2 linked regions of the Vulgatibacter sp. genome follow. The protein of the gene in region 2 interacts with the protein of the main gene of each other region in a pairwise test. Links are inferred from orthologs where the notes say so. Each region holds a gene or a part of one and is shown on either strand. Other genes may lie near its edges.

The links.
Region 1: the proteins of ligA (region 2) and leuS interact in binary tests that used the Escherichia coli proteins (3 or more experiments, as listed by UniProt). The link is inferred for Vulgatibacter sp. from one-to-one orthologs.

What each region holds. Positions count from the first base shown.
Region 1 is NZ_JAWLCN010000015.1:12,913-19,946, reverse strand. What follows is about bases 3,956-7,003. They hold leuS (leucine--tRNA ligase), read right to left. Parts: upstream 6,699-7,003; coding sequence 4,212-6,698; downstream 3,956-4,211. Other genes in these bases: lptE (LPS assembly lipoprotein LptE), read right to left, coding at 3,956-4,215. In the rest of the region: ACESMR_RS22515 (tetratricopeptide repeat protein), read right to left, coding at 1-2,007; mazG (nucleoside triphosphate pyrophosphohydrolase), read left to right, coding at 2,187-3,023; rpsT (30S ribosomal protein S20), read left to right, coding at 3,339-3,611; more of lptE, read right to left, coding at 3,709-3,955.
Region 2 is NZ_JAWLCN010000002.1:296,696-303,592, reverse strand. The notes cover bases 2,380-5,290. They hold ligA (NAD-dependent DNA ligase LigA), read right to left. Parts: upstream 4,918-5,290; coding sequence 2,842-4,917; downstream 2,380-2,841. Other genes in these bases: rho (transcription termination factor Rho), read left to right, coding at 5,215-5,290; ACESMR_RS05170 (acylphosphatase), read right to left, coding at 2,568-2,840. In the rest of the region: ACESMR_RS05175 (ATP-binding protein), read left to right, coding at 110-2,215; more of rho, read left to right, coding at 5,291-6,897. UniProt on the Escherichia coli protein: DNA ligase that catalyzes the formation of phosphodiester linkages between 5'-phosphoryl and 3'-hydroxyl groups in double-stranded DNA using NAD as a coenzyme and as the energy source for the reaction.

The sequences.
Region 1 (7,034 bases), on a different replicon or contig from region 2:
GCGCCAGGCGAGGAGGAAGATCGAGCCGATCGGCGGGAGGAGCAGCGCCACCTTCCAGACGGCGGGCCAGCCCTCGTAGACCGGCTGCACCACGCCGGCGGGGAAGGCAGCGAGGAAGACGAGGAACCAGCCGAGGAGCAGGAAGACCATGCCGCGGCCGATCCTGCCGGAGAGGAAGGGACCTGCGAGGACGAGGGCCCCCGCCCGGAACCAGAGGCTGCGGCGGGATTGGTGCGCCTTCGCCGCGCGCTCCTTCGCCTCGCGGGCTGCGGCCTCGACCGCGGCCCGCTTGCCGAAGACGTGGACGCACTGGCCGCAGAGGTTTCCGCCTGCGGACTCCGGATCGCAGGAGGAGCAGACCGCCCTGCCGCAGCGGGAGCAGCCGCTCGCCGGTCGGATCCGCTGGGCGAGGAAGCCGGTCCAGACGACGAGCAGGAGCGCGAAGCCCCCGCCGGAGAAGGGCGCCGCAGCGCCGGGGATCGGCCCGAGGATCGCGGCGGTGAGCTGCCGCTCGAGCCGACGTGGCTCCTCGCTGCGCGCCGCCACCTTCGCCAGGTCCTCGTCGGGCAGGGGCACGTCGACCACGTACTGGTTCGCCGGCGCGCTGCCGTTCTCGGAGACCGCGTATTTCTCCACCAGGCGCCGATCGAGCTCGATCGCCCGGGTCCGGGCCGCCTGGCCGAGGGTGAAGTCGACGCGGTCGTAGTGGACCCGGGAGAGGCTGAAGTAGGCGGCGGCGATGCCGGGGTCGAGGTCGATCGCCCGGGTGTAGAGCTCCTCCGCTCCTTCCGCGTCGCCTCGGAGGAAGCGGATGTTGCCGAGGTTGATCAGCGCCGCAGGCCAGCGGGGCCTGCTCTCCAGCGCCCGCTCGTAGAGCGCCTGCGCCTCCTCGAGCTGGCCGAGGCGCTTGAGGCTCCGGGCCACCACGAAGATCGTCTCGGGATCGGCTCCGGGCTCGCGGGCGACGGCGGCCAGGCCGCGGAGCGAGCTGAAGTCGCCGGCGCGTTCCACCGCGTAGAGCGACGCGGCGCGGGTGTCGTCCCAGGCGAGGCGCGCTGCCAGGAAGCCGGCACCGGCGGGCAGGAGCGCGGCGAGGGCGAGCCAGAGGCCGAGGGCGATGCGCTCGGCGCGATCGAGGTAGAGCCAGATCGCAGCGAGCACCAGGGCCGCCACCACCAGCGGGCCGAACCCCAGGGCGATCGGCAGCGCGAGCGCGAGCAGAGCGAGGAGGCCGGTCTGCAGCCGCGAGATCCGCCGCGGGAAGAGGTGGTGGAAGTCGTGGAGGAAGCTGCGGCAGTGGGCCACCGCGAGGAAGAGGAGCGCGATGGCGCCGGCGAGGAGCAGCGCTGCGCCGAGGGCAGCGAGCAGGTCAACCACGAGGAGGCGCACGTGCCGCGGATCGCCCAGGCCCGCGGCCACGCAATCCGCGGCGATCCCGAGGATCGTGCCGAAGGCCGTCGGGTCCGCGGCGAGCTGGGTGCGGAGGAGCTGCAGATGGGTCAGAGGCAGCGAGGGGGCGAGGGCCACCGCGAGGCGCGCGCGATCGAGGGCTGCAGCAGGCGCGGAGGCCTCCAGCTTGCGGCTCTCGCGCACCGTGGCTGCGGCGAAGGCGTGGACCTCGCGGACGTCGAGCTCGACGAGGAGCCGGCGCAGCTTCGCCTCCGCCTCCGCCGCGGTGGCGGCGTCCTGCCGGAGGATCGCCTCACGGCGCGTGCGCCAGACCGCCTGCAGATCGGCGGGACCGTGCAGCGGGGGCACGATCGCACGCTCCGGTGCAGGGGCCTGTGCCGCGGGACGCTCTTCGTCGGCAGCGGGGGCCGGCGCGCCGACAGCCCCGCCAGCCTCCTCCACCAGCTGCTGCTCGAAGGCCTTCGCCCGCTCCTTCGCCGCGGAGTCGAACCACTCGTCGCCCCAGGCCTCCTCGCTCGGCTCCGCGACACCGGTAGCCTCCGCCGCCACGGGAAGGGCGGGCGTCTCCGCCACCGCCGCAGCCGCGAACAGGACCAACCAGGCTGCTGCCAGATGCGCGATGGGGCGCATGCTTCGCAAGACGACCTCTCCCCCGACTGCAGCAAGGGCTGCGATCCGGCGCATCGTAGCACGCCCGTGCGGGTTGCAAGTTCCGGGCGGTGACGCCGCGCCGGGAAGCTGCTATGGCCGCCGGCGATTCGGACCGGAGGTGTGTGGTGGAGAAGGAACTCGAGCAGACCCGGCGGCGCAGCGCCGAGGAGATCACGCGCCTCGTCGGGATCATGGCCAGGCTCCGGGCCCCCGGCGGCTGTCCGTGGGACCGGGAGCAGACCTTCGATTCGCTCAAGCCCTACCTGGTGGAGGAGGCCTACGAGGTCCTCGACGCGATGGAGGGCGACTCCAGCCGCGACCACTGCGAGGAGCTGGGCGACCTGCTCTTCCAGGTGATCTTCCACGCGGAGATCGCCAGGGAGAACGGCGACTGGGACTTCGCCGACGTGACCAGGGCCATCTCCGACAAGATCGAATACCGCCACCCCCACGTCTTCGGTGACGTCACGATCACCGACGCCGACGAGGTGAGCCGCAACTGGGTGAAGCTCAAGGCCGCGGAGAAGGCACGGAAGAAGGGCCAGCGGGTCTCGGTGATCGAGGGGGTCCCGCGCCACGCGCCGGGCCTCCTGCGCGCCGAGCGGATCACCGAGAAGGCCTCGCGGATCGGCTTCGACTGGCCGGAATTGGCTGGCGTCCGGGCCAAGGTGGACGAGGAGCTGGCGGAGCTGGACGAGGCCCTCGCCTCCGGCGATCCGAAGGCGATCGAGCACGAGCTCGGCGACGTGCTCTTCGCCCTGGCGAACCTGGCGCGCCACGCCCGCACCCCGGCGGAGGACGCGCTCCGGCTGGCGGTCGGCCGTTTCGAGCGGCGTTTCCTCTGGGTCGAGGAACGCCTCCACGAGCAGGGCTTCGGCGCGGGGCAGGTGGCGCCGCTGGAGCTGATGGACCGGCTCTGGGAGGAGGCCAAGGCCCTCGAGAAGCAGGGGGAGCTCGGCTGATTGACTGATCCATCGGTTGCCCACAGAAGCTGTGGATTGGCGGTGGGCAGGGGGACGTTTGCGCCCGGTCTTTCGGGCATTTTTCGCGCAGGCCCCCACCCTGCTGCATCTTGCAGCAGGGCGGAAGATCGGAAGATCGCGGGGGTTTCTGCTTTCGCTGGCGCCTTTTCCCACAACAGCCCCGCAGTGAATCCCCGAAACGAGGGAGGAGGCGGGCGCCCGGTGGAGAAGGTGTGCCGTACCGGCGACGTTCGGGCATTGACACCGACGTCCCGCGCCTGCTACAAGGCGCCGCTTTCCAAGGGGAAATGAGACGTGGCCAATACCAAGTCTGCAGTGAAGCGCATGCGCCAGTCGGCCGAGCGCAACGTTCGCAACAACGCGATCCGCTCGACCGTGAAGACGGCGATGAAGAAGGTCCGCGAGGCCGCCGCCAGCGGCGACTCCGCCACCGCGACCGCGCTCCTCGCCAAGGCGACCAAGACCATCGACCAGGCTGCCGCCAAGGGCATCATCAAGGGCCGTGGCGCGAGCCGGAAGGTCAGCCGTCTGGCCAAGGCCGTCAACGCCTCCAGCGCCCAGGCGTAATTTCCGACGCCTCCCGGCGTCGAACGCGAAATAGCGGGACGGCCTTGCGGCTGTACCCGCTATTCGTGTTCCTGCCCGGCCCGGCCAGGCGCCTCCCCTACTCTGCCGCCACCACCGCGCAGAGCTCGACGCTCGCGCTCTCCATCAGCCGCCCGGCGAGCCGGCGGAGCGCCTGCCTGCGCGAGGCCTCGATGCCGAGCAGATCGGCGGCGGGCAGGTAGTCCTCCCCCCCGGCGATCTCGCGAACGCAGAGGAGCTGCCCCTGCCGCAGCAGCTCCACGCGCAGCCTCGCTTCGAGGCGGTAGAGCCCCGTGTCGCGCCCGTCGGGCCCGGTGGCAGCGGGACGGGAGGCGGTGGAGAGGACGGTCCCCTCGAGGCGCGCAGGCGCCGAGGGACCGCCGGCGTGGCCCGACCGGGCCAGCGCCTCCGCCATCGCCTCGGCGAAGATCGCGCCGGCCTCCGCGTCGGTGGATCGGTTCGCGAAGACCGGCACGTGGACCTGGCCGACGCCGTCGGGGAGGCCGGGGCCACCGACGGCGAAACGATAGCCGCAGCCGGCGAGCGCGGCAGCGAGGGCCACCGCGCCCAGGAGCCCGCGCCTCACCCGCTCACCACGAAGTTGCAGAGGCGGCCCTTCACGAAGACGAACTTTCGCAGCTGCTTGCCCGCCAGGTGCGGCAGCACCTTCTCGTCGGCCTCCGCCGCCGCCTTCACCTCGTCCTCGCCCGCGTCGATCGCCACCTCGACCTCGCCGCGGAGCTTGCCGTTCACCTGCACGGCGTACTTCACGGTGTCGTCGACGGTGAGCGCCGGATCGTAGTGGGGCCAGCGCTGCGCCTGCAGCGAGGCGGTGGCGCCGTAGGCCTCGGCGATCTCGTCGGCGAGGTGCGGCGCGATCGGCGAGAGCATCGCCGCGAGCAGGCGCACCGCCTCCGCCATCGCCGCCTTCTCGGCGTCGGTCTGCACGTCGATGGGGCCGATGAAGTTGGCGAGCTCCATCGCCCGGGCGATCGCGGTGTTGAAGGAGACGCGCTCGATGTCCTCGGTGACGCGCTTGAGCGCCTTGTGGGCGGCGCGCCGGATCTCGAGCGCCCTCCCCTCGAAGGGCCCGTCGTATTGCACCCCGGCGTGCCGGTGGTTGCCGGCGGCGATCCGCCAGACGCGGTGGAGGAAGCGGGCGCAGCCCTCCACCTGCTCGTCGGACCAGTCGATGTCCTTGTCCGGCGGGCCGGCGAAGGAGACGAAGGTCCGCGCCGCGTCGGCTCCGTGCCGCTCGATGATCGAGGCGGGGGTGACGACGTTGCCCCAGCGCTTCGACATCTTCCTGCCGTCGGGGCCGTTGACGATGCCCTGGGTGATCAGGCGGCGGACCGGCTCCTCCATCGGCGTCAGGCCCAGCTCGTTCATGAGCATGGTCCAGAAGCGGAAGTAGAGCAGGTGCATCGTGGAGTGCTCGGGACCACCCACGTAGACGTCCACCGGCAGCCAGCGGTCGGCCATCTCCCGGGAGAAGGGGAGCTGGTCGTTCTGCGGATCGACGTAGCGGGCGTAGTACCAGGTGGAGTCGACGAAGGTGTCCATCGTCTCCGCCTCCCGGCGCGCCGGACCGCCGCAGGTCGGGCAGGTGGTGTTGATGAACGCAGGCACCTTCGCCAGCGGCGGCTCGCCCTTGCCGGTGAGCACCTCGGCGACGTCGATGTCGGGCATGCGCACCGGCAGCTGGTCGTAGGGGACGGGGATCCCCTCCTCGTTCGGATCGCACTGCAGGCAGTAGACGATCGGGATCGGCGTGCCCCAGTAGCGCTGTCGGGAGATGCCCCAGTCGCGCTGCCGGTAGGTGACGGTGGGGCCGCCGAAGCCGCCCTCCTTCGCCTTCGCGCCGATCGCCTTGCGGGCCTGCGCCGAGGTCATCCCGTCGAAGCCGTCGCTCCCCTCGAGGAGGCCGTCCTCGGTGAAGGCCTCGGTGGGATCGGCGGGGAGCCGGTCGGCGCCCACCGGCTGGATCACCTGGCGGATCGGCAGGCCGTATTTCCTGGCGAACTCGAAGTCCCGCTGATCGTGGGCGGGCACGCTCATCACCGCGCCGGTGCCGTAGTCGGAGACCACGAAGTTGGCAGCCCAGATCGGCAGCTCCGCGCCGGTGAAGGGATGGATCGCCCTGGCGCCGGTGTCGACGCCTTCCTTCTCGAGTTCCTCCTCGCGCCCCTTCGCCGCGGCCTTGCGGGCCTGCTCGGTCGCGAAGGCGCGCACGCCCTCCTTGCGGTCCTCGGGTACGATGCGCTCGAGGAGCGGATGATCGGGGGCGACCACGACGTAGGTGCAGCCGAAGATGGTGTCCGAGCGGGTGGTGAAGACGGTAATCTTCTCGTCGGCGCCGGCGACGCCGAAGACCAGCTCGGTCCCCTCGCTCTTGCCGATCCAGTTGCGCTGCTTCTTCACCACCTCGTCCGGCCACTCGTTCAGCGTGTCGAGGTTCTGCAGCAGCCGCTCGGAGTAGTGGGTGATCCGGAAGGCCCACTCCGGCATCTTGCGGATCACCACCGGATCGCCGGAGCGCTCGCAGAGGCCGTCCTTCACCTGCTCGTTGGCGATCACCGTGTTGCAGCCCGGGCACCAGTTGACCGAGGCGTGGCGCTTGTAGACCAGCCCCATCTCCCGGAACTTGAGGAAGAACCACTGGTTCCACCGGTAGTACTCGGGGTGCGAGGTGTTGATCTCGCGGGACCAGTCGTAGCTGAAGCCGATCCGCTTCATCTCCGCCTTGAAGGAGGCGACGTTCTCCTTGGTGCGGTCGGCGGGGTGGCGCTTGTCCTTGATCGCCGCGTTCTCCGCAGGCAGGCCGAGGGCGTCCCAGCCCATCGGGTGGAGCACGTCGAAGCCGTGCATCCGGGCGAAGCGGGCGATCACGTCGCCGATGAGGTAGTTGCGGACGTGGCCCATGTGCATGGCGCCCGACGGGTAGGGGAACATCTCGAGCACGAACTTCTTCGGAAGGTCGCCGCGCTGCCCTGCGGCGAAGAGGTTCTCCCGCTCCCAGCGGTCCTGCCATTTCGGCTCGATTGCCCTGGGCTCGTAGCGCTCCTGCATGACGGTATGGCTCCTGTCGGCCCCGCGCGCGCGGCGCTTCGGGGCTCTCTCGATGCGATGCCCGCGCACGGCCGCAACCGGCCGCGCAAATCGGGCGGACTCTAGCAAAATCGGTGTGGGTCGGTGGCCGCTTCTCCGGCCTTCCGGCGGGTCCCGCGCCCGGGGCCCTGCTGCCCTACGCGGTACGCAGGCAGCCGAGAAGTCGCCTCCACTCCTGCTGCACGGGGCGGCGGGAGGAGGCGTTCGTCACGGCTGCTGCAGGGGTCGGGTTCATGGATGGATCATAGGTGCCTGCGATCGATCCTGTCGAGGCCCCGCGCGCAGGACGAATCCGGA
Region 2 (6,897 bases):
GGGGAGCGACGGATGTAGCACGCCGCCGCCCGATTCGCTTCCCTCGTGCGTGGTCGGACGCGGGGCCGTCGGGGCGTGCGGTGATTAGCGTCGAGGCAGGAAGATGCCCTTGCGCAACCGAGTCGGCAGCATCCCGCGATACCTCACCGGCAGAGCCCTCGCCGAAGCGGCGTTCGTCTGTCTCGCCTACCTGGTGCTCGGCCTGGCGAGCTACCGCCTGACCTATGCGCCGGAGCTCAACCTGGCGGGCTCGTGGTTGCCCAGCGGTCTCTCGCTCGCCGTGCTGGTCTCGCGGAAGCGGGAGCGCTGGCCGCTGCTGCTCCTCGCGGTCTTCGTCGCGGACGCGCTCCTCCTCGGCTCCAGGGGCGTCGACCCGGCGATCGTCGTGGGCTGGTCTGTCGCCGACGTGGTGGAACCCCTGGTGGGCGCGACCCTGATCCGGCGGGCGATGCCCACCCGCGGGCTGCCGCTCCTGCGGGCGCGCGAGGTCTACCTGCTCGGCCTCTACGGCACGCTCGCAGGGCCGATGGCGGGGACGGCGCTCGCGCTCGTGACGACGCTGCTGGCAGGTGAGCCTCCCGCTTCGATCCTGAGCTTCTCCCTCGCCTGGTGGGGCAGCGCCGCCCTCGGAACGGCGAGCCTCGCGGCGCTGCTCCTCGCCGCCCGACCGCGGATCCTGCGGGCGCCGCCGTCCCGGCTGGCGGAGGCGATCCTCCTCGGCTCGAGCCTCGTCGTGCTCACCGCGCAGGGGTTCATGCTCGCAGACGTGGTGGCCCGCTTCGTCGCCCTGGGGCTCGCAGCCTTTCCCGTCCTCGCCTGGGCGGCGATCCGCTTCGGCCCCAGCGGCGCAGCGTGGGGCGCTGCGGCAATCTCCCTGCTGGCGGTGATCCTCACCGCCCGCGGGTACGGGCCCTTCGCCGAACTCTACACCGTGCAGGAGTATGTGCGGGTGGTGCTGGTGCAGGCCCTCTTCGCGCTGGCCACCATCACCGCGCTGCTCCTCGCCGCGATGACCGCGGAGCGCCGGCGGGCGGAGAGCCTGCAGCGGATGCTGGTCGACGCCGGCACGATCCTCGCCTCGATTTCCCCGCTGCAGGACCGGGTGGAGCGGGCGCTGCGGCGCTCGGTGCACACGCTGGGCCCCACGGCGATCTTCTGGCGCAGCGAGCGCCCCTTCGTCCCGGAGGCCTTCGCGCAGCGCGAGGGCATGGCGCCTCCCACGGGGCTGCGCCTCGCCGAGCTCGCAGGAGCGGGCCCGCCCGAAGGGCTGGAGCAGCGCTGCGAGGGGGCCTCCTGTTGGCTGCGCCTGCCCGTGGGCACCTCGAGCTTCAACCCCGCTGGCGTCCTCGCGGTGGAGGCGACGACCGCCCGCCGCTATTTCGACCCCTCCGAGACGCAAGCGGTCGAGGCGCTGGGCAGCCGCCTCGCCCTCGAGTGCGAGAGGGACCGGCTCCTCGGCGAATCGGAGCGCCTCTACCGCGACGCGCAGGAGGCGGTACGGGTCCGGGACGAATTCCTCTCCGTCGCCTCGCATGAGCTGAAGACGCCGCTCACGCCCCTTGCCACGCGCCTGCAGATGCTCCAGCGCCGGGTGCGCGCCGGCCTGCCGGTGGACGAAGCCGCCATCGAACGGGCCCAGGCAAGCCTCGGGCGCCTCGCCTGGCTGATCAACGATCTGCTCGACGTGACCCGGATCCAGGCGGGCACGATGGAGATGCAGCAGCGGCCCATCTCTCTCACCCGGATCGCCGAGAACGCCGTGGCCGCCACCGCGCCGCGGGATTCCGGGCGGATCCGCTTCGAGGCCGCGGGGGAGGTGCTGGTGCAGGGTGATCCCAACCGCCTCGAGCAGGTGGTCTCCAACCTGGTCGACAACGCGCTCAAATACAGCAGCGGCGAGGTGGTCGTCGCCATCCGGAACGAAGGGACGCAGGCCCACCTCACCGTGAGCGACCACGGCATCGGCATCCCAGCGGAGCAGCTCGAGCAGCTCTTCGAGCGCTTCTTCCGGGCGAGGAACGCGTCGTCTGCCTCCTACGGCGGGCTCGGCCTCGGGCTCTACATCGTGCGCGACATCGTGGAGCGGCATGGGGGCAGGATCTGGGCCGAGAGCGCCGAGGGCAGGGGCGCCACCTTCCACGTCTCCCTGCCGGTGCTCCATGCGGCGGCGTTCCAGACGGAGAAGGAGGCACGGGGCGCACGCCAGCTGCATTGAGCGGGGCTGGTCGCGTGTAAGGCGCGACGCCGTGGAGCGTCTTCCCGAGCGAGGCAAGGGCAGAGGGGACGGAATCAGCCGCCCCGAGGAACCCCGCCCCCGGAGAACGACATGGACTGCAACTGCTCCCCCTGCACCTGCAACCCCTGCAACTGCAACGCTGGCGCCTCGAAGACCGCTTCCTGCACCTGCGTGCCCTCGTGCAGCTGCGCCCCCGCCTGCAAGTGCGGCGAGCGGGCGGCGCGCTCGTGCTGCTGCAGCTGAAGCCGAAACCGCCTCCGGCCCGGCCCGCTCCGTGGGGCCGGGCAGGCCGGCGACGGCGATGTCGCTCCGCGGCGAGGGAGCCGAGTCGTCAGCGCCGGACGCGGAAGTCCGAGAACTCCGCCCGGGCGGGAGACCAGTTGGCCTCCACCTCGTCGACCCGTGCGCCGACAGGGCCCTGCCTGCACCAGGCGACGAAGTCCTCGACCTGCGGCCTGGGGCCCTCGACCACCGCTTCCACCGCCCCGTCGCCGGTGTTGCGCACCCATCCGAGGAGGCCGCGCTCCTCCGCTGCCCGCTGCGCGCTGGCCCGGTAGAAGACGCCCTGCACCCTGCCGATGATCTTGAGCTCGACGCGCACCATCTCAGCCTCCGAGCATCTCCACGAATCCCGCCTCGTCGACGACGGCGACACCGAGCTCCTGCGCCTTCTTGCGCTTGGAGCCCGCGTCCGCTCCGGCGACGACGAGGTCGGTCTTCTTCGACACCGAGCCCGAGACCTTGCCGCCGCGCCGCTCGATCTCCGCCTTGGCCTGATCGCGGCTAAAGGCGGCGAGGGTGCCGGTGAGCACCACCGTCTTGCCGGCGAAGGCGCCGCCGGTCTGCACCGCCGCCTCGGGCTGCGGCTCGACGCCGACCTCGAGGAGGTGGCGGATCACCTCCCGGTTCTCCTCGCGATCGAAGAACTGCCGGATCCAGGAGGCGCGCGTGGGCCCGACACCGGGCAGGAGCTCGAGCTCCGCCTTGTCCGCGCGCACCAGCGCGTCGACGGCGGGGTAGCGCTTCGCGAGGACCGCGGCAAACGCCTCGTTGACGCCGCGAATGCCGAGCGCGTTGTAGAAGCGCCGCAGGGGAACGTGCTTGCTGCGCTCGACGCCGTCGGCCAGCTTCTGCCCGACCTTCGGCCCGATCTTGTAGGTCTCCTCACCGACCACCCGGTCGAGGTTGGACCAATCCTCCGCGCCGAGGCGGTAGATGTCGGCGAAGTCGCGGACGTGGCCCTTCTCGACGAGCTGCTCCACCAGCTCGTTGCCGAGCCCCTCGATGTCCATCGCGCGTCGCGAGACGAAGTGGCGCAGCCTTTCCTTCAGCTGGGCGGGGCACGCGCTGTTGGTGCAGCGCCAGGCCGCAGCGAGCTTCACCGACTTGCCGGATTCGTCCTCTTCGAGGACCTCCCGCGTCACCTCGGCGCCGCAGGCGGGGCAGGTCTTCGGGAACTCGAACGGCTCCTCCCGCCCGGTCCGCACCTCGACGACGACCTTGACCACCTCGGGGATCACGTCGCCCGCCCGGCGCACGACCACGCGATCGCCGACGCGCACGTCCTTGCGCCGGAGCTCGTCCTCGTTGTGCAGCGTGGCGCGCGCCACCATCACGCCGCCGACGCGGACCGGGACGAGGTGCGCCACCGGCGTGAGGACCCCCGTGCGTCCCACCTGCACGTCGATCTTCTCGACGCGGGTGGTCTCCTCCTCCGGGGGAAATTTGTAGGCGACTGCCCAGCGCGGGCTCTTCGAGACCTGGCCCAGGCGCGCCCGGAGATCTTCGTCGTCGACCTTCACCACCACGCCGTCGACCTCGTAGGGCAGCTCGTGGCGCTGCTCGAGGATCGACTTCCAGTAGCTCTTCAGCTCCTCGACGCCGGAGGCGATGCGCCAGGCGCCGCTCTCCTTGAAGCCGAGCGCTGCGAGGCGGCGGAGCTTCTCCTCGTGGCACGCGAAGGCCTCGGTGCTCTCGCCCACCTCGTAGGCGAAGAAGGTGAGCGGCCGGCTCGCGGTGATCTTCGGATCGAGCTGGCGCAGCGATCCGGCCGCGGCGTTGCGCGGGTTGGCGAAGACCTTCTCCCCCGCCTCCTCCTGCCGCCGGTTGAGCGCCGCGAAGTCCCTCTTGAACATCACCACCTCGCCCCGGACCTCGAGGCGGGCGGGGGCGGTGCCGTGGAGGCGGAGCGGAACGGAGCGGATCGTACGCAGGTTGCCGGTCACGTCCTCCCCGACCTCCCCGTCGCCGCGGGTCGAGCCCTGGACGAAGCGCCCCTCCTCGTAGATCAGCTCTACGGCGAGGCCGTCGAATTTCGGCTCGCAGGTGTAGCGGATCGGCTGCCCCTCACCGAGGTCGAGGCGCCGCCGCAGCCCCGCGTCGAAATCTTCCAGCTCGCCCTCGTCGAAGACGTTGGCCAGGGAGAGCATCGGCCTGCGGTGGACCACCTTCGCGAAGCCGGGCGCCGGCGCGCCGCCCACCCGCTGCGTCGGCGAGTCGGGGGTGCGCAGCTCGGGATGCGCCGCTTCCAGCTCCTGCAGCTCGCGGGAGAGCTTGTCGTAGGCCGCGTCGGAAATGATCGGCTGGTCGAGAACGTAGTACCGGTGATCGTGGTCGCGGATCTCCTCCCGGAGCTCCTCCACTCGCCGGCTGACCTCGGGGCTGCTGCTCTTTGCGGCCATGCGGGCGGAACCTACACCACGAAGATCCCGTTCGCACCACCGTCCTTGACAGCGATCGGACGCGACTATAGCTTCCGCCTTGTTTCATCCCCCCATAGCGCGCAAACCGCTCCCCCCCGCTGCTTCGAGCGCGGGAAAACGTGATTGCTGCCACGGCCGATATGGCACGTACGCCTCGCTCCGCCATGCGGAAGGGGCACCGTCGGGGATCCTGCCCATCCCGCCCTCGACGTCGCGGGCCACCCGGTTCTTCCCATTCCGACTGCACGACGAAACGCAGACCGACGAGACGAAACAGTGACCGATCGTTCCTCCGAAGCTCCCGCACGTGCGCCGCGGGCCCGCAGGGCCGCCGCTGCGAAGGATGAGGCTGCGACCACCACCTCCCGCCGCCGTGCCGCTGCCCCTGCAGCGGCGCCCGCCGTCGTCGAGGGCGAGGCCGCCGCCGCAGAGACCACCGCAGAGGTCCAGGCCCCGGCGAAGCCCCGCCGCACCCGCAAGCCGGCTGCAGCCGCTGCGGCGGCGGAGGCCGCACCCGTCGCTGCCGGGCCTGCTGCAGAAGCGCCTGCGCCGATCGCGGCGGAGACCGTGGAGGCGACGCCGGCACCTGTCCCTGGGGCCGCGGCTCCCGCTCCGGCGCCCGCTCCCGCTCCCGCGGAAATCGAGCCGCTCGTCGTTGCCGAGCCCGTGTCGGCGGAGCGCCGCGAGGCGCAGGCCGGCGCGGCGCGGGCCGAGCAGCGTCCCGAGCGTCGCGAGGCACGGCAGCAGCGCGGACCGAAGCCCGTGATCCCCGCGCCGACCTCCACCGCGGTGGGGGTCCCCGAGCGGCGGGGACGCCGCGGCGAGCGCGGCAGGCGCGGGGAGCGCGGCGAACGTCCCCAGGTCGTCTACGACATCGAGGAGGACGAGGCAGCAGCTGCCGAGGCTGCCGAGGAGCTCACCGGCGACGAGGTGGTGATCAACCTCACCGAGCTCAAGCGCCTCAAGACGGCGCAGCTCGCGCGCATGGCGCAGGACCTCGGCGTCGAGGCGCCGGGCGGCATGCGCAAGCAGGACCTCATCTTCGAGATCCTCCAGGCGCAGGCGGTCAAGCGGGGCCGCGTCTACGGCGAGGGCACCCTCGAGGTGCTGCCCGACGGCTTCGGCTTCCTCCGCTCGCCCGATTTTTCCTACCTGCCCGGTCCCGACGACATCTACGTGTCGCCCTCGCAGATCCGCCGCTTCAACCTGCGGACCGGCGACACGATCAGCGGCCAGGTGCGCCAGCCCAAGGAAGGCGAGCGCTACTTCGCGCTGCTCAAGGTCGAGTCGATCAACTACGCGGCGCCCGAGGAGAACGCGCAGAAGGTCCTCTTCGACAACCTCACGCCGCTCTATCCGAACGAGAAGCTCCACCTCGAGCACGAGCAGGCCGAGGTGACCACGCGGATCATCGACCTGCTCGTGCCGATCGGTAAGGGCCAGCGCTGCCTCATCGTGGCGCCGCCCCGCGCCGGCAAGACGGTGCTGCTGCAGAACATCGCCCACGCGATCACCTCGAACCACGCCGACGTGCACCTCATCGTGCTGCTCATCGACGAGCGGCCCGAGGAAGTGACCGACATGGAGCGGACGGTGAAGGGCGAGGTGATCAGCTCGACCTTCGACGAGCCGGCGACCCGCCACGTGGCGGTGGCCGAGATGGTGATCGAGAAGGCCAAGCGCCTCGCCGAGAACGGCAAGGACGTGGTGATCCTCCTCGACTCGATCACGCGCCTGGCCCGCGCCTACAACGCGGTGGTGCCGCCCTCCGGCAAGATCCTCTCCGGTGGCGTGGACTCCAACGCCCTCCACAAGCCCAAGCGCTTCTTCGGCGCGGCCCGCAACATCGAGGAGGGCGGCTCGCTCACGATCATCGGCACCGCGCTCGTCGACACCGGATCGCGCATGGACGAGGTGATCTTCGAGGAGTTCAAGGGCACCGGCAACTCGGAGATCGTC